Regions from separate parts of the Streptomyces sp. NPDC097595 genome, predicted to be linked through region 1. Evidence: riboswitches for the same ligand, from Rfam matches in the RefSeq annotation. Region 1 holds a riboswitch; each other region holds the start of a gene.
The links. Region 1 has a riboswitch for thiamine pyrophosphate ahead of ACIQZN_RS04610 (thiamine ABC transporter substrate binding subunit). Riboswitches for the same ligand answer to the same signal wherever they lie in the genome.
Positions count from the first base shown of each region.

Region 1 (4,186 bases):
CGTCGGATTGTCGGGCCGCGCGATGAACACGGTCGCACCGAACTCGCCCAGCGACACGGCGAACGCGAACCCGGCGGCGACCAGCAGAGCCCGCCGTACGAGCGGGAAGTCCACCTCGCGCCAGGCCCGCAGCGGCGAGGCCCCGAGCACCGCCGCCGCCTCCCGCAGCCGTGCGTCCACCGCGCGCAGGACCGGCAGCATGGTCCGTACGACGAAGGGCACCCCGACCAGCGCCTGGGCGAGCGGCACCAGGATCCAGGAGGTACGGAGGTCCAGCGGCGGCTTGTCCAGGGTGATCAGGAAGCCGAAGCCGACGGTGACCGCCGAGACCCCGAGCGGCAGCATCAGCAGCGCGTCGAAGCCCCGGACGAGCCGGCCCGCCCGCCGGGTCAGCGCGGCGGCGGCGAGCCCTCCGACGACGAGGGCGATCAGCGTCGCGACGAGGGCGTAGCGCAGGGAGTTGCCGATGGCCTCGATCGGCGCCACCAGGAACGTACCGCTGTTGGCGTCCGCCGAGGTCAGCGCGCGGTAGTAGGCGAGACCGGAACCGCCGAGCGAGCGTTCCACGAGTACCGCGAGCGGCAGCAGGACCAGCAGCAGCACGCTCAGCAGGACCCCGGCGAGCAGCGTCCACTGCCCGGCCCCCTGCGGCCTGCGCGCGGTCACCGCCGGGTCGACCAGCTTCAGCGCGCGCTCCCTGCGGCGTACGGTCCAGGCGTGCACGGCGAGGATCGCGCCGACGGCGGCGAACTGCACGAGCGTCAGCACCGCGGCCGTGGGCAGGGCGAGCAGCTGCGCGGTCTGCCGGTAGATCTCCACCTCCAGCGTGGAGAATCCGGGACCGCCGAGGATCTGTACGACCCCGAAGGAGGTGAAGGTGAAGAGGAAAACCATCAGCGCGGCGGCGGCCACGGCCGGGGCGAGCGCGGGCAGCGTGACACGGCGCCAGGCGGTGAACCGGCTCGCGCCCAGCACCCGGGCGGCCTCCTCCTGGCGCGGGTCGAGCTGCGCCCAGAGCCCGCCGACGGTGCGGACGACGACCGCGTAGTTGAAGAAGACGTGCGCCAGCAGGATCGCCCACACAGTGGTGTCGAGCCGTACGCCCCACAGCTCGTCCAGCAGCCCGCCGCGGCCGAGCAGCGCGAGGAACGCGGTGCCCACGACGACGGTCGGCAGCACGAACGGCACCGTGACCACGGCCCGCAGCACCTGCTTGCCGGGAAACTCGAACCGGGCGAAGACATACGCGCCGGGCAGCGCGATCAGCAGGGTCAGCGCGGTCGAGGCGAGCGCCTGCCACAGCGTGAACCACAGGACGTCCAGGATCTCCGGCCGGGCCAGCACCTCGCCGAACCGGCCGAACTGCCAGACGCCGTCCGCCTTGAGCCCCCGGCCCACGATCGCGGCGACCGGGTAGGCGAAGAACACGGCGAAGAACGCGACGGGCACGGCCATCAGGCCGAGCCGCACCGCGGTCCCGCGCCGGGCCCGGGCGCGTGCGGATCTCCCGCGCGCGCCCGGTCCGCGTACGGGAGTCTTCGCTACTTCACTACGAGCGAGGACCATGACTGGACCCACTGCTCACGGTTCTTGGCGATGGCGTCCGGGGCGACGGTCGCCGGCTTCTCGGCGGTGGCACCGAACTTGGTGAAGAGCTCGGGCACCTTCGCGTCCTTCGCGACCGGGCTGACGAACATGGTGAGCGGCATGTCCTCCTGGAACTTCTTCCCGATGAGGAAGTCCAGCAGGGCCTTGCCACCCGCCTCGTTCTTCGCGCCGTCCAGCAGACCGGCGAACTCGATCTGGCGGAAGCACGTCCCGGTGGCGACCCCGGTCGGGGCGGTCTTCGGCTGCGGGTCCGCGTAAAGCACCTCGACGGGCGGGCTGGAGGCGTAGCTGACCACGAGCGGGCGGTCGGCCTTGGCCTTCCTGCCGCCGGCCGAGCCGGAGAACTCCTCGTTGTACGCCTGCTCCCAGCCGTCCACGACCTTGACGCCGTTGTCCTTCAGCTTCTTCCAGTAGTCCTGGTAGCCGTCCTCGCCGAAGGCGGAGACGGTGCCGAGGAGGAAGCCGAGTCCGGGCGAGGAGGTCGCGGCGTTCTCGGTGACCAGCAGGTCCTTGTACGCGGGCTTCGCCAGGTCCGCGAAGGTCTTCGGCGGCGCGAGCTTCTTGTCGGCGAAGTACTTCTTGTCGTAGTTGACGCAGATGTCACCGGTGTCGACCGGGGTGACCCGGTGCTTGTCCGCGTCCAGCTGGACATCGGCCGGGACCCGGTCCAGGCCCTTGGCCTCGTACGGGGTGAACAGGCCGTTGTCCAGGGCGCGCGAGAGCAGGGTGTTGTCGACGCCGAAGAACACGTCGCCGCGCGGGGAGCCCTTGGTCAGGATCTCCTGGTTCAGGGCGGCGCCCGCGTCCCCGCTCTTGAGGACCTTGACGGTGTAGCCGGTCTCCCGGGTGAACTCCTTCAGGACGTCCTTGGAGGCGTTGAAGGAGTCGTGGCTGACCAGCGTGACGGTCTTGGAGCCGGTGCCCTTGGTCGAACCGGAACCGGAAGCCGAGTCGTCGGAACTTCCGCAGCCGGCCAGCGCGGTGACGCCGAGCGCGGCGGCGACGGCCGCCACCGCGGCCTTCTGGGTGGTGCTCATGTGTGATTCCTCCTGGAGTGACCAGGAAGAGACGCGGCCCCGCCCGCACACCGGCCGGAGCCGGAAGCGGGCAGGGCGCAACAGCTTGAGTAAGGTCCGAACTTCCTACCCGGAATGACCCGGGCGAGGTTCAGAGGGTCTGCGGCCAACCTGTCCTTGGTGCCGCACTCTCAGCGCTGTGGCGCTCCCCTGTCGGAATATGAAGTTGATTTCGGCCCCAGGCTACACGGCCGTTTTCGGCCGTGGTCCGGGCCCGCTTTCAGCGCTCGGAGGCCGCCAGCTGCCCGCAGGCGCCGTCGATCTCCTGGCCCCGGGTGTCGCGGACGGTGACCGGGACGCCGTGGCTCGCGATGGCCTCCACGAACGCCCGCTCGTCCTCGGGCCGCGAGGCGGTCCACTTGGAGCCGGGCGTCGGGTTGAGCGGGATCAGGTTGACGTGGACGCGCTTGCCCTTGAGGAGGCGGCCCAGCAGGTCGCCGCGCCACGCCTGGTCGTTGATGTCGCGGATCAGGGCGTACTCGATGGAGATGCGGCGGCCCGACTTCTCCGCGTACTCCCACGCGGCGTCCAGCACCTCGCGCACCTTCCACCGGGTGTTGACCGGCACGAGGGTGTCGCGCAGCTCGTCGTCCGGGGCGTGCAGCGAGACCGCGAGGCGGCACTTGAACCCCTCGTCGGCGAACCGCAGCATCGCGGGCACCAGGCCGACGGTGGAGACGGTGATCCCGCGCTGCGAGAGGCCGAGGCCGTCGGGCTCGGGGTCGGTCAGCCGGCGGATCGCGCCGACGACGCGGTTGTAGTTGGCCAGCGGCTCGCCCATGCCCATGAACACGATGTTGGAGAGCCGGGCGGGCCCGCCCGGGACCTCGCCGTCGCGCAGCGCGCGCATGCCGTCCACGATCTGGTGGACGATCTCCGCGGTCGACAGATTGCGGTCGAGACCGGCCTGCCCGGTCGCGCAGAACGGGCAGTTCATCCCGCAGCCGGCCTGTGAGGAGATGCACATCGTGACCCGCTCCGGGTAGCGCATCAGGACGGACTCGACCAGCGTCCCGTCGTGCAGCTTCCAGAGGGTCTTACGGGTGGTGTCGTCGTCGCAGCTGATGTGCCGGACGACGGACATCAGGTCGGGGAACATCGCTTCGGCGAGCTTGTCCCGCGATCCGGCCGGGATGTTGGTCCACTCGGCCGGGTCGTGCGCGTACCGCGCGAAGTAGTGCTGCGAGAGCTGCTGGGCGCGGAACGGCTTCTCGCCGATCGCGGCGACGGCCTCCCTGCGCTCGGCGGGCGTGAGGTCGGCGAGATGCCGCGGCGGCTTCTTGGCTCCGCGGGGCGCGACGAAAGTGAGTTCTCCGGGCTTAGGCATGGTTCTTCCAGTGTGGCAGACGCGCGGAGCTGTCCCGGTGCGTCGCGGTGAGGGGCGGCTCACGGGGTAACCGGGTCAATACAGGGAGTTCCGCAGCAGCCGCCGCAGGAGGTAGGTGCCGTGCACACCGTCAAACACTGGTTCAACGACAGCCTGATCGGGCAGGGCCTGGTGG
Region 1 covers NZ_JBIWCN010000002.1:431,712-435,897, reverse strand. Annotated here, with positions in the region: gene ACIQZN_RS04615 (ABC transporter permease) at 1-1,455, opposite strand, end outside; gene ACIQZN_RS04610 (thiamine ABC transporter substrate binding subunit) at 1,542-2,645, opposite strand; TPP riboswitch at 2,730-2,846, opposite strand; gene rlmN (23S rRNA (adenine(2503)-C(2))-methyltransferase RlmN) at 2,905-4,011, opposite strand; gene ACIQZN_RS04600 (hypothetical protein) at 4,132-4,186, shown strand, end outside.

Region 2 (4,186 bases), on a different contig from region 1:
ACGCTGTGTGTTCCGGTCACGGCCTCGCCCGCCGTCGCCGGCCCCTGCCGCTCCGCACGGGTGCCGAAGCCCCGGCTTCCGCGCCGACCCCCGTGCGGTCCGCGGAGACGACCAGCGCCGCGAGCGCTGTCGTCACCGGCACGGAGGCGACCAGTCCGATCGAGCCGACGAGAGTGCGCACGATCTCCTCCGCCACCAGCTCGCTGTTGGCGACCGTCCCCACACTGCTCTGCGCGACCGTGAACAGCAGCAGGAGGGGCAGCGCGGCGCCCGCATAGGCGAGCACCAGGGTGTTGACCACGGAGGCGATGTGATCGCGGCCGATTCTGATCCCTGCCCGGTAGAGCTGCTTCGCAGTCATGGTGGGGTTCGCCTGGCGCAGCTCCCAGACCGCCGAGGTCTGGGTGACCGTGACGTCGTCGAGCACTCCCAGGGAGCCGATGATGACGCCGGCCAGCAGCAGTCCGCTCATGTCGATGTGCGGATACAGGCCGTGGATGAGGCCGGTGTTGTCGTCGGTGTTCCCGCTCAGGCTCGCCCAGCCGATGAAGAGCGAGCCGAGCAGCCCGATCAGCAGCAGTGAGATCAGGGTGCCGATGACGGCGACGGAGGTGCGGGCGGTCAACCCGTGGCAGATGTAGAGCGCGATCAGCATGATCGCTCCGGCCCCGACGACCGCCACCAGCAGCGGATTCGAGCCCTGCAGTATGGCCGGAAGGATGAACAGGGTCAGTACGGCGAACGACAGGGCGAGCGCCACCAGGGCCATGACCCCGCGCATCCTGCCCACGAGCACCACCGCGAGGGCGAAGATCCCGGCCAGCAGATACAGGGGGAACTTCCGGTTCACGTCCGTCACGGAGTACTGGAGGTCATGGGGCGCGTCGGGGGCGTACGCCACCACCACCCCCTGGCCCTCCCGCAGTTGCCTCGGCGCGTCCGGCTGGACGACCTCGACGAACCGGCGCCCCGAGTCGGGGCCGGTGGTGACCTCGACGGTGGCCTTCTCGCAGCGGCCGCCGGACGCCGGTCCGTCCTCGGGGGGTTGGGTCTCGCCGCTGACGGGAAGCTGGGCGGCGTTCACGTCCTTGCAGTCGACCTTGACGACGCTCACCACCTTTCCCTGCTGGGTCTGCCGGTCGAAACCGACACCGGTCCGTTCGTGCCCAGGCGCACCATTCGGCCAGAGCGCCACGAGGCCGACGAGTACGGCGGCCGCGAAGGGGATCAGCACGGCGGCGATCACCTTGCGCAGATGGGTGGAGACGGGTGCGGCCGGGCCATGGCTGTGCGTGTGCTGATGGCCCTGCGGTTCTGGGTCGCGATGAGGGGGCGTCACCGGCCGATCATCGCAAGAAGGAAGGGGCCCTCTGTTCAGCTCACCCGTCCGGGGGCTAGCGTGGTGGCACCTTTGCACACGCGGGAGCTCGGAGCACCGGGCTGAGAGGGCGCTGACCGCCGTACGACCGTACGGGAGACGCTGCGCCGACCGCCGAACCTGTTACCGGGTAATGCCGGCGTAGGGAGTAGGTCTCATGACCACATCGGACACACGCACGCCTGCCTCCAATCAGGGCGACGAGGCCGGGAAGTCCATCGGCTGGCACAAGGGATACGTCCAGGGGCCGCGCCCCGACATCCGGGTGCCGGTCCGCCAGGTGCACCTGACCAACGGCAAGGACGTGACGCTGTACGACACGTCCGGGCCGTACACCGACCCCGCGGTCGGGACCGACGTCCGGCGCGGCCTCGCACCGCTCCGGGAGAACTGGATCATCGCCCGCAGCGACACCGAGGAGTACGCGGGCCGCCCCGCCCGTCCCGAGGACGACGGGCTCAAGCACACCTCGCCACGGGGCGGGCTGCGCAATCTGGACGCGGTGTTCCCCGGCCGCCCGCGCCGCCCGCGGCGGAGCCGGGACGGACGGCCCGTCACCCAGCTCGCGTACGCCCGCAGGGGCGAGATCACCCCGGAGATGGAGTACGTCGCGGTCCGCGAGAACGTGCCGGCGGAGGTGGTGCGCGAGGAGATCGCGGCCGGTCGCGCGGTGCTGCCCGCCAACGTCAACCACCCGGAGACCGAGCCGATGATCATCGGAAAGCGGTTCCTGGTGAAGGTCAATGCCAACATCGGCAACTCCGCGGTGACGTCCTCCATCGAGGAGGAGGTGGACAAGATGACGTGGGCGACCCGGTGGGGTGCGGACACGGTCATGGACCTTTCCACCGGCCGCAACATCCACACCACCCGTGAGTGGGTTCTTCGCAATTCACCCGTACCGATCGGAACCGTCCCCCTCTACCAGGCCCTTGAGAAGGTCGACGGGCGGGCGGAGGAACTGACCTGGGAGATCTACAAGGACACCGTCATCGAGCAGGCCGAGCAGGGCGTGGACTACATGACGGTGCACGCCGGCGTACGCCTGCCGTACGTGCCGCTGACCGCGCGGCGCAAGACCGGCATCGTCTCCCGGGGCGGCTCGATCATGGCGGCGTGGTGCCTGGCGCACCACAAGGAGTCGTTCCTGTACGAGCAATTCGAGGAGCTCTGCGAGATCCTCGCGGCGTACGACGTGACGTACTCACTGGGCGACGGGCTGCGCCCCGGGTCGATCGCGGACGCCAACGACGAGGCCCAGTTCGCCGAACTGCGCACGCTCGGCGAACTGAACACGGTCGCCAAGCGGTTCGGCGTGCAGACCATGATCGAGGGGCCGGGACACGTCCCGATGCACAAGATCAAGGAGAACATCGACCTTCAGCAGGAGATCTGCGAGGAGGCGCCGTTCTACACGCTCGGCCCGCTGACCACCGACATCGCGCCGGCGTACGACCACATCACCTCGGGTATCGGGGCCGCGATGATCGCCTGGTGGGGGACGGCGATGCTCTGCTACGTGACGCCCAAGGAGCACCTGGGGCTGCCGAACCGGGACGATGTGAAGACCGGGGTCATCACGTACAAGATCGCGGCCCACGCGGCCGACCTGGCCAAGGGGCACCCGGGGGCGCAGGAGTGGGACGACGCGCTGTCGGACGCGCGGTTCGAATTCCGCTGGGAGGACCAGTTCAACCTGGCGCTCGACCCGGACACGGCGCGGGAGTTCCACGACGAGACCCTGCCCGCCGAGCCCGCGAAGACGGCGCACTTCTGCTCGATGTGCGGTCCGAAGTTCTGTTCGATGAAGATCAGCCACAGCATCAGCGAGCAGTTCGGCGGCGCGGAGAGCGCGGAGGCGACGGCCGAGGAGATCGCCGAGGGGATGCTCGGCAAGTCGCGTGAATTCGCGGCGGGCGGGAACCGGGTCTATCTGCCGTTGGCCGACTGACCTGCTACGGGACCGGTCGCGCACGGCTCCGGCGCCTGGTGCCGGAGCCGTGGCGGTCAGTCCAGTTCGTGCTCGGGACCGCCGAAGTCGGGGCTGGTGAAGTCCGGGCTGCTGTACGTGGGGCGGGGCGCCGCGGCCGGGCCCTCGTCCGGGCCGGCGAAGTCGGGCCTGCTGTAGCCGATCTTGGGGAGGCGGCCCGTCGGGCGGTGCGGGGCGGGGACCGCGGGACCGGCGGCGGGCTCGGCGAGGGCGTCGCGCAGGAAGGGCACGATGCCCCGCTCCAGCAGCGCCTGCCGCCAGGCGTCCTTGGCGCGGGCCACGTCGTCGGGCAGCTGTTCGCGGGCTTCCCGCGCGGACAGGGACGTCGAGCCGTTGCGCAGGGCGGCGATGAGCAGGCCGATGGCGGCGACGAAGATGGCGGCGGCCGTGACGGCGGCGAAGAACCAGCCGGCGTCCACCATGGGGCCGGCGAACGCCGGTGGCGGCTCCAGCATCTTCAGGAGGTAGCCGACCAGCAGGAATATGGCCGCCGCCGTACCCGCCAGCATTGGCGCCAGAACGGTGACGACCGCTCCTATGCCGGCCCCCGACTGGCCGAGGCCGTCCGGCGCTGCGCCGGAGGCCGTGTCCCGGGCGGTGGCGCGTGCTTCGTCGCGGACCTTCACGTACTGCACGTACTCCGCGGCGGCCGTGGCAGTGATCAGGGCGACGGCCGCCAGCGCCATGGTGCGCAGCTGGACGGCGTTGAGGCGTTCGCCGACGGCGGCCAGTTCCGGTCGTTCGTGTGCGTGACGCAGTGCGTCGTCGAGGAGCCGTTCGTACTCGGGCCGGTCCTCGGTCAGCAGGTGCGGAGCGCT
Region 2 covers NZ_JBIWCN010000020.1:94,109-98,294, forward strand. Annotated here, with positions in the region: gene ACIQZN_RS27525 (YibE/F family protein) at 17-1,339, opposite strand; TPP riboswitch at 1,410-1,543, shown strand; gene thiC (phosphomethylpyrimidine synthase ThiC) at 1,536-3,329, shown strand; gene ACIQZN_RS27535 (hypothetical protein) at 3,386-4,186, opposite strand, start outside.
Region 2: it holds a riboswitch for thiamine pyrophosphate, as region 1 does, so the genes downstream of both, thiC (phosphomethylpyrimidine synthase ThiC) here and ACIQZN_RS04610 (thiamine ABC transporter substrate binding subunit) in region 1, are expected to answer to the same signal.

Region 3 (4,186 bases), on a different contig from region 1:
CGAGCATCACAGCGGAGCACCCCAGCTCCATCGCGAGCGCCGCGTCCGAGGCGGTCCCGGCGCCGGCGTCCAGGATCACCGGGACCCCGGCCCGCTCGGTGATCAGCTGGAAGTTGTGCGGGTTGCGGATGCCCAGGCCCGAGCCGATGGGGGAGCCGAGCGGCATGACCGCCGCGCACCCCACGTCCTCCAGCTTCCGGGCCAGGACCGGGTCGTCGTTGGTGTACGGCAGCACGGTGAAGCCGTCGTCCACCAGGATCTCGGCGGCGTCCAGCAGCTCGACCGGGTCGGGCAGCAGCGTCCGCTCGTCGGCCACCACCTCCAGCTTCACCCAGTCCGTGCCCAGCGCCTCCCGGGCCAGCCGGGCGGTGAGCACGGCCTCCCCGGCGGTGTAGCAGCCGGCGGTGTTCGGCAGCACCCGGATGGACAGCTTCCGCAGCACGGAGAGCACCGAGCCCTGCACGGTCGGGTCGAGGCGGCGCATCGCGACGGTGGTCAGCTCGGTGCCGGACGCGATCAGCGACCGCTCCAGCACGTCGAGGCTGGGCGCCCCGCCGGTGCCCATGATCAGCCGCGAGGTGAACTCGCTGCCGCCGAGGGTGAACAGGTCGTCGGACATCGTCAGCCTCCCTGGACCGCGGTCAGGACCTCGACCCGGTCGCCGTCGGCGAGCGCGGCGGCGGGCCACTGGCCGCGCGGCACCACGGTCTCGTTGAGCGCGGCGGCCACCCCCGCCGTCGCGTCGGTCAGCGTCGCGACGAGGGCCTCCAGGGTGGTGCCCGGCGCGACGGCGGCCGGGGCGCCGTTCACGGACACGGTGAGCGGGGTGGGCTCGGTCATGCGGGCTGCTCCTGGGGTGCGGGGACCGGGGCGAACCGGCCGGGGGAGAAGGGGCGGGCCGCCTCGGGCAGCTCGCCGTCGGCCAGCAGCGACGCCATGGCGTCCCCGGTGACAGGGGTGAGCAGCACGCCGTTGCGGCCGTGGCCGGTGGCGAGGTGGAGGCCGGGCAGCGCGGTGCGGCCGAGCAGCGGGGCGTTGTCGGGGGAGGCGGGGCGCAGACCGGCGCGGGTCTCGGTGAGCGGCAGCTCGGTGATGCCGGGCACCAGCTCGTGGGCGTCGCGCAGCAGCTCGTAGACGCCGCCCGCCGTGACGGTGGTGTCCCAGCCCATCTCCTCGGTGGTGGCGCCGACGACCAGCTCGCCGTTCTCGCGCGGTACGAGATAGACGTGGCTGCCCCGGACCACCGCGCGCACGGTGCGCGAGAGGAAGGGGGCGTACGCCGGGGGCACGGTGAGGCGCAGCACCTGGCCCTTGACCGGGCGCACCGGCGGCAGGACGTGGGCGGGGACCCCGGCGAGCCGGCCGCTGAGGCTGCCCCCGGCGAGCACGACCTGGCCGGCGGCCACCTCCGTACCGTCGTCGAGCACGGCGCCCACGGCCCGGTCCGCGACCACGGAGAGGCGGTCGGCACGGCGGCGGTGGAAGACCACTCCGGCCCGTTCGCAGGCGGTGAGCAGCGCGGCGGCGAGGCGGCGCGGATCGACCTGGTGGTCGCCGTCCACCCGGAGGCCGCCGCGCACGCCCGGGGCGAGCATCGGTTCCAGGCGGCGGCACTCGCGCCCGGTCAGCCACTCCGAGTCCAGGCCCGAGCGGCGTTGCAGCTCGTGGAGTTCGCGCAGGTGGGCGCGGTCGTCGGCGTCGAGCGCGACGGCCAGGGTGCCGCAGGCCCGGAAGCCGATGTCCTGCCCGCTCGCCTCCTCCAGCTCGGCCGTGAACTCCGGATAGTCCCGGGCGGAGGCGAGGTTGAGCGCGAGCAGCGTCTCCTCGCCGTAGTGCAGCTCGGTGACGGCGGCCAGCATTCCGGCCGCGACCCGGGCCGCTCCGCCGCCCGGCTCGGGGTCGGCGAGCGCGACGGCCAGACCGCGCCGCGCGGCCCGCCAGGCGGTCACCAGGCCGATGATGCCGCCCCCGATGACGAGGACGTCGGACCCTTCGGTGGGATGGGTGCGCATTGGCGTCCAGCCCCTCCCTTCGCCGGCATGACCCGGATCAGGTTCGTACGGTCGGAGGCCGCCCAGCCTCCCTCTCAGCCCGGTGCGTCCGGGCTCCCGCGTGTCTTACGGTGGCCACCCTAAACCCCGCCCGGCGGACCGGGTAGGGAGGGCCGGGGGAGGGGGCGCCCTTTCCTGATGGCTCGTCAGCTACGTAAGGTGGACAGGTGAGCGAGCAGCAGCGGGCAGAGCGGACGGAACGCCGGGTCGTCGTCGCGGGCGCGGGCATGGCGGGCGTGCAGACCGCCGTCGCCCTGCGGGAACAGGGCTTCACCGGCCCCGTCACCCTGATCGGCGCCGAACCGCACCAGCCCTACGACCGGCCCCCGCTGTCCAAGGCGGTGCTGCTGGGCAAGGCCGAGGAGTCCGCCTTCGACATCGACTTCGAGGGGCTGGACATCGCCCTGCGCCTGGGCTGCGAGGTCACCGGGGTCCGCGCCGGCGCCCACGAACTCGACACCTCCGAGGGCCCGGTCCCCTACGACGTCCTGGTCCTCGCCACCGGCGCCGAACCCGTCGCCCTGCCCGGCTCCGACGGCGTCCCCGGCGTCCATCTGCTGCGCACCCTCGACGACGCGGCCCGGCTGCGGCCCGTCCTGGAGGCCGGGCACCCCGTCGTGGTCGTCGGCGCCGGCTGGATCGGCGCCGAGTTCGCCACCGCCGCCCGCGCCGCCGGCTGCGAGGTCACCGTCGTGGAGGCCGCCGACCGCCCCCTGGCCGGAGCGCTGCCCGCCCAGGTCGCCGCCCCGATGGCCGCCTGGTACGAAGAGAGCGGCGCCCGGCTCCTCACCGGCGCCCGGGTCGCCCGCGTCGAGCCCGGCACGGTGGTCCTCGCCGACGGGCGGACCCTCCCGGCCGGCGCGGTCGTCGTCGGCATCGGCGCCCGCCCCGCCACCGGCTGGCTCGCCGGCTCCGGCATCGCCCTCGGGCCCGAGGGCTCGGTGACCGCCGACGCGGCGCTGCGCACCTCGCTCCCCGATGTGTACGCGGTCGGCGACTGCGCCTCCTTCCCCTCGGCCCGCTACGGCACCCGCCTGGTCGTCCACCACTGGGACAACGCCCTCCAGGGGCCCAGGACCGCCGCCGCCCACATCGCGGCGGAGGACGCCGACATCCCGCCGTACGACCCCGTGCCCTACTTCTGGTCCGAGCAGTTCGGCCGCTTCGTGCAGTACGCCGGGCACCACGCGGACGCGGACACCCTGCTGTGGCGCGGCGACCCGGCCGGGCCCGCCTGGTCGGTGTGCTGGCTGCGCGACGGCGCCCTGGTCGCGGTGCTCGCGGTGAGCCGCCCGCGCGACCTGGCGCAGGGGCGCCGGCTCATCGAGGCGGGTGCCCTGCTCGACGCGGACCGGGCCGGGGACCCCTCCGTACCGCTGAAGTCGGCGACGCTCGGGCCGTCCACGCGTCCCTGAAGAGCCGAGTCCGGGTTTCGGCTGTCAGTCCGGGATGGCAGGCTTGTCCCGTGACCGAGATTGACGCAAAGACCGATGCACTCGTCCCTGCCTGGCTCTACCTGCCCGACATCGCGGAAATGCTCGATGTCGAGGTGACGCGTGTGCGGCAGCTGGTCAAGGAGGGCCAGCTCATCGCCGTACGCCGTGGGGAGAACCGGGCACTTCAGGTGCCCGCCGCCTTCATCGACGGCGACAAGGTGGTCAAGGGCCTCTCCGGGACCCTGACCCTCCTGAAGGACGACGGCTACTCCGACGAGGAGATGCTCGAATGGCTCTTCACCCCCGACCCGTCCCTGCCGGGCACGCCCGCGCAGGCACTGAGTGAGAATCGCGGCACGGAGGTGAAGCGCCGCGCCCAGGCGCTCGCCGTCTGACCGCACCGGGAAGCGGGCCGCACCGCGCGAGCGGGCGGCCCGCTTCCCCGCGCCGCACCACCGATCCGCCGCCACCGTCCCCGGGGGGAACCGCACCATGTCCACGCCTCGCACCCAGCTGTCCGACGCCCGGCTCTACCTGTGCACGGACGCCCGCAGGCGCCAGGGGGACCTGCCCGACTTCCTCGACGCGGTCCTCGCCGGCGGGGTGGACATCGTCCAGCTCCGCGACAAGGGCATGGAGGCCGGCGAGGAGCTGGACCACCTCGCCGTCCTCGCGGACGCCTGCAAGCGGCACGGCAAG
Region 3 covers NZ_JBIWCN010000006.1:277,833-282,018, forward strand. Annotated here, with positions in the region: gene ACIQZN_RS12700 (thiazole synthase) at 1-619, opposite strand, end outside; gene thiS (sulfur carrier protein ThiS) at 622-840, opposite strand; gene thiO (glycine oxidase ThiO) at 837-2,012, opposite strand; TPP riboswitch at 2,010-2,122, opposite strand; gene ACIQZN_RS12715 (NAD(P)/FAD-dependent oxidoreductase) at 2,219-3,466, shown strand; gene ACIQZN_RS12720 (Rv2175c family DNA-binding protein) at 3,517-3,882, shown strand; gene thiE (thiamine phosphate synthase) at 3,980-4,186, shown strand, end outside.
Region 3: it holds a riboswitch for thiamine pyrophosphate, as region 1 does, so the genes downstream of both, thiO (glycine oxidase ThiO) here and ACIQZN_RS04610 (thiamine ABC transporter substrate binding subunit) in region 1, are expected to answer to the same signal.

Region 4 (4,186 bases), on a different contig from region 1:
CGCCCGGCCGCGACGGTGAGCGGGAACTTGGCATCGCGCGCACCCTTTCCTGGCAACCCGCGCAGACCTTCACGGGTGCCCCGAAGGAGGCGCCGACCGGGGGACCGGCAGGCCCGCGTCCGCGCCGCGCCACGCACTTGAGCTGTCGCGGAGCTGTCACATACCCGATCTATTGTGTCCCTCGCGCCGCGTCGGACCCGGGGGAGGAGACGACGCGCGGGCGCACATGACGAGGGGGGTCTTGCATGTCGAACGCGAAGTCGGATCGGAAGAACCCGGCACCGGATGCCACGGCGGCGGCCCGCGCACAACTGGGCGCGGAGATGCGGAGGATCAAGGAGGGGGCTCAGCTCAGCTTCGGCGGGCTGGCCGACCGTACGCACTACAGCCGATCCTCGTGGGAGAGGTTCCTCAACGGCAAGCAGCTGCCGACCCCCGTGGCGGTCGAGCAGTTGGCGGCGGTGGCGGGCACCCCGCCGGAACCGCTGCTCGACCTGCTGGCCAGAGCCGGCGCGCCGGTCGCGGCAGGGCGGGACCGGGCCACGGACGCGCCCACCGCCGCCGGTGACACGGCCGCCGAGGCGCGGACGCCGGGCGAGCGGCCCGGGGTGTCGTGGCGGCGGCGCTGCGCGGTGATCGGGTACATCGCGGCGGGCGCCCTGATGGGCTCGGTGGCGACCGGGCTGCTCTCCCCGTACCTCGCGGGAGCGGACCAGGGCCCGGATGCCGCCACGACCCGTACCGAGAGCAAGAAGGCGAGCGGACAGGGCGCGGACCTCGTGCCCGGCGCGGGCGACATCAAGGTCAAGTGCACGTCGGCCACCTGCTGGCGCAACGACCCCCAGGCCATGGAGTGCCAGTGGGACGCCAAGACCGCCAAGAGCACCTATCTGCGCGGGATGCAGATCGAACTCCGTTACAGCGCCGCCTGCCAGGCGGTCTGGGGCCGGATCGAGGGCGGCGCCGTCGGCGACAAGGTGATCATCAAGGACGCCCGGGGGATGGAGCTGGACGCCTTCATCCGCTTCGAGCACGACTCGTACACCAAGATGCTCGGAGTCTCCAAGGAGGCGCCGCTCGACTCCATGAGCGTGTGCGGGGAGATCCCGTCGGAGAAGCAGATGCAGTGCGCGCCGACCGGAACGGCCAGGATGCCCTGACGAACGGGGCGCCGGGACCGGCGGACTGCCGCCGGTCCCGGGCCCGTTGAAGGGACCTCGGTACCTACGGGGGCAACCCGGCTTGTTTCCGGGAGCCCCGCGAGGGAGTCAGCGGACCCGGCGCATCCGCAGCGGCGCGTACACCGCGAGCGCCACGAGGAACGCCACCCCGTACGCCAGGTCCGCCCCGTGCAGCGCCTCGGCCACCGGGCCCACGTACAGGCCGGTGCTCATGAACGGGACCGCCGCCGCGAAGGCCACGGCGAACGCGGCGAGCGCCGGCCACCACGGGCGCGACCGGGCGTGCTCGGCCGCGAGGTCGACGGGGGCGCCGCGCCGGGCCCGGGCGCGGACCAGCCAGTCCACGGACACGATCGCCACGAAGCCGGGGATCCAGTAGCCGACGAGCAGCAGCACGTTCTGGAAGCGGGCCGTCGTGTCCGCCGCGTGCATCCACAGCACCAGCGGGAACCCCAGGGCGGCGGCGAGCGCCGCGGCCACCGGACGCGGCAGGCGTACCCCCATGGTCTGCAACGCGAGCGAACCGCTGTAGTCGTTCATCGCGTTGCTGCACAGCGCGGCCAGCGCCACCGCCAGCAGCCCGAACGCCCCGAGCGCGCCCCCGCCGAGCAGTGAGTCGATGCCGCGCGCGGTCTGGTCCGTGAAGACCGACGCACCCCACAGCCCGATCGTCTGGACCGCCACGAAGGAGGCGCTGATCCCGCCCAGCGTGCACCAGAACATGCGCGTCCGGGACGTCCCGCTCGGAAGATAGCGGCTGAAGTCGCTCGCGTACGGCGCCCAGGACAGCGCCAGGCTCAGGGCGATGGTGCAGGTCAGGACGAACGCCCCGGCCCGGTCCGCGCCGTGCACGGCCGAGGTGGTCACCGGGTCCACCCCGTTCAGGAGCTTCGTGGCGAGCACCGCGAAGGCGGCGGCCAGGGCGAACGTCATCACGGTCTGGAGCCGGTGGATCACCTCGTAACCCAGCACCCCGAGCGCACCCTGCGCGGCCATCATGACCAGGACCCCCAGCCAGAACGGCCAGCCGCACAGCTGCGCCAGCGCGTCCCCGCCGAAGAGGCCGATCAGGGCGTCCCAGGCGATGGACGACAGCCATTGCAAGGCGCCCGGCAGCACCACGCCCGGCCCGAACGCCAGCCGGGCGAGCGGAAGTTGCCCCGATCCGGTGCGACTGCCCCAGGTGCCCAGATACGCGGTGGGCGCGGCGCCGACGAGGGTGCCGAGCACGACGGCGGCGAGCGCGGTCGCGAAGTCCAGGCCGAGCGCGATGCCGACGGTGCCGGTGAAGACGCCGGTCATGGTCAGATTGGGCGCGAACCAGACGGTGAACAGCCGGCCCGCCCCGCCGTAACGGCGGTCCGCGGGGACCGGGGCTATCCCGTTCGCCTCGATGCGCAGATCGCCGGGGGCGGTGGGCATGCGCCCGCCGAAGGCGGCGCGCTCGTCCTGGGCATACGGCAACGACATGAAGACATCCCTCCGCCAGTGCTAACTGGTTCAGGTTCGACGGGTGTGATCTCAGCCCCGTGCGGGGCACCCCGTGTCCGGTGTGGCGGCCAGGATAGCGCCGGCCCGTCCGATGTCTTCGCAGGGGTCAGCTGAAGAGCTTCGCCACGAACGCGTGGAGGTTGTCGACGGTGCGCGCGATCTGCTCCTCCGTGGTCAGGCTCTCCTTGAACCGGGCCCCGGAGTCCACCTTCTTCTTGCCGCGCACATACAGCGAGCAGGCCAGATCGGTGCACATGTACAGGCCGACCGAATTGCCGTCGCGCCCGGCCGGACCGGTCTTGCGGGCGGTCATCAGGGAGACCCCGCTGCCCGGGTGCGTGGTCAGGCAGAGCGAGCACATGCTCCGGTGCAGGAAGCCGCGCTGCTGCGACGGGAAGCGCAGCGAGATCCCGGCGGGCTCGCCCTCGTGCTCGGTGACGATGTAGCTGCGTCCCGGCGCGGACAGGTCGCGCCAGCCGAGGAAGTCGAGGTCGTCCCACGGCAGCTCCTCGAAATCACGGGGGAGCGGCAGACGCTTGGCTTCCCCCTTGGAGCAATTCACGAACGATGAGCGGATGTCCTGCTCGGTCAGGGCCTTCATACCCACGAAGCTAACTCTGCCTATGGCCCCTAGGCAAACGATTAATTCAGTTAGGGGACCACCTGGGGCTCATTGGGTGCGAGGATGAGCCGGTGCACGGGCGGATGCGGGATGCCGAGGTCCGGGCGCCAGGTCGCGAGGATCTGCGCGGACGGGTCGAAGAGCGGCGAGGGGAGCGCGTCGAGCGTGGTCCACTCCCAGGTGCTGATGAGGTGCGGCTCGGTCACCCGCGCCGTGCCGGTGTCCACGCGCACCAGGGCGGCCATCGTCACGCGGTTGATCCCGCCGAGGGCGTCGTGCAGCATCGCGAAGACGGTGACCTCGTCCTCGGGGACCGTCAGCCCGGTCTCCTCGCGCAGTTCCCGTACGGCCGCCGCCGCGACGGACTCCGGCACCGGGTCGACCTTGCCGCCGGGCAGCTCCCAGGTGCCGCTGTGGTGCCGGCCGAGCAGGATCCGGCCCTGCGCGTCCTGCACGATCACCCCGACCCCCAGCGCGGCCTGGGCCTGGGGCGGCCGGGTGTTACGGGACGGGGCGAGGGGGTTCTCGGCGGCCATGGTGCTCCTCTGAAGGGGGCGGGACGGTGGGCGTTGAGGAGCCTACGGGGATGCCGCGTCCGCCCACCGCCGTCATACCGCCAGCCGCAGCGAGGTCTCCGAGACCCCGAGCCGTACGCTCTGCCCCCACGTCAGCTCCAGCGCGTCCGCCTCCATCCCGTCGCCGAACACCACCACTCGGTCCGACTCCACGGTCAGCCGCAGCCCCTGACCGGGCCCCAGCTCGCCCGAGACGAACGACGTGCCGGTCGACGGCGAGGGCCACGCCTCCCGGACGAACCAGAGCAGTCGGGGATCGGCGGGCCCGGGCAGCGGCAGGGCGCTGTGGCGCTCCTGCCAGAGCGAGCGCAGCCAGC
Region 4 covers NZ_JBIWCN010000001.1:328,092-332,277, forward strand. Annotated here, with positions in the region: gene ACIQZN_RS01440 (lipase family protein) at 1-19, shown strand, start outside; gene ACIQZN_RS01445 (helix-turn-helix domain-containing protein) at 246-1,160, shown strand; gene ACIQZN_RS01450 (purine-cytosine permease family protein) at 1,269-2,651, opposite strand; TPP riboswitch at 2,642-2,735, opposite strand; gene ACIQZN_RS01455 (FBP domain-containing protein) at 2,779-3,273, opposite strand; gene ACIQZN_RS01460 (NUDIX hydrolase) at 3,324-3,830, opposite strand; gene ACIQZN_RS01465 (hypothetical protein) at 3,903-4,186, opposite strand, start outside.
Region 4: it holds a riboswitch for thiamine pyrophosphate, as region 1 does, so the genes downstream of both, ACIQZN_RS01450 (purine-cytosine permease family protein) here and ACIQZN_RS04610 (thiamine ABC transporter substrate binding subunit) in region 1, are expected to answer to the same signal.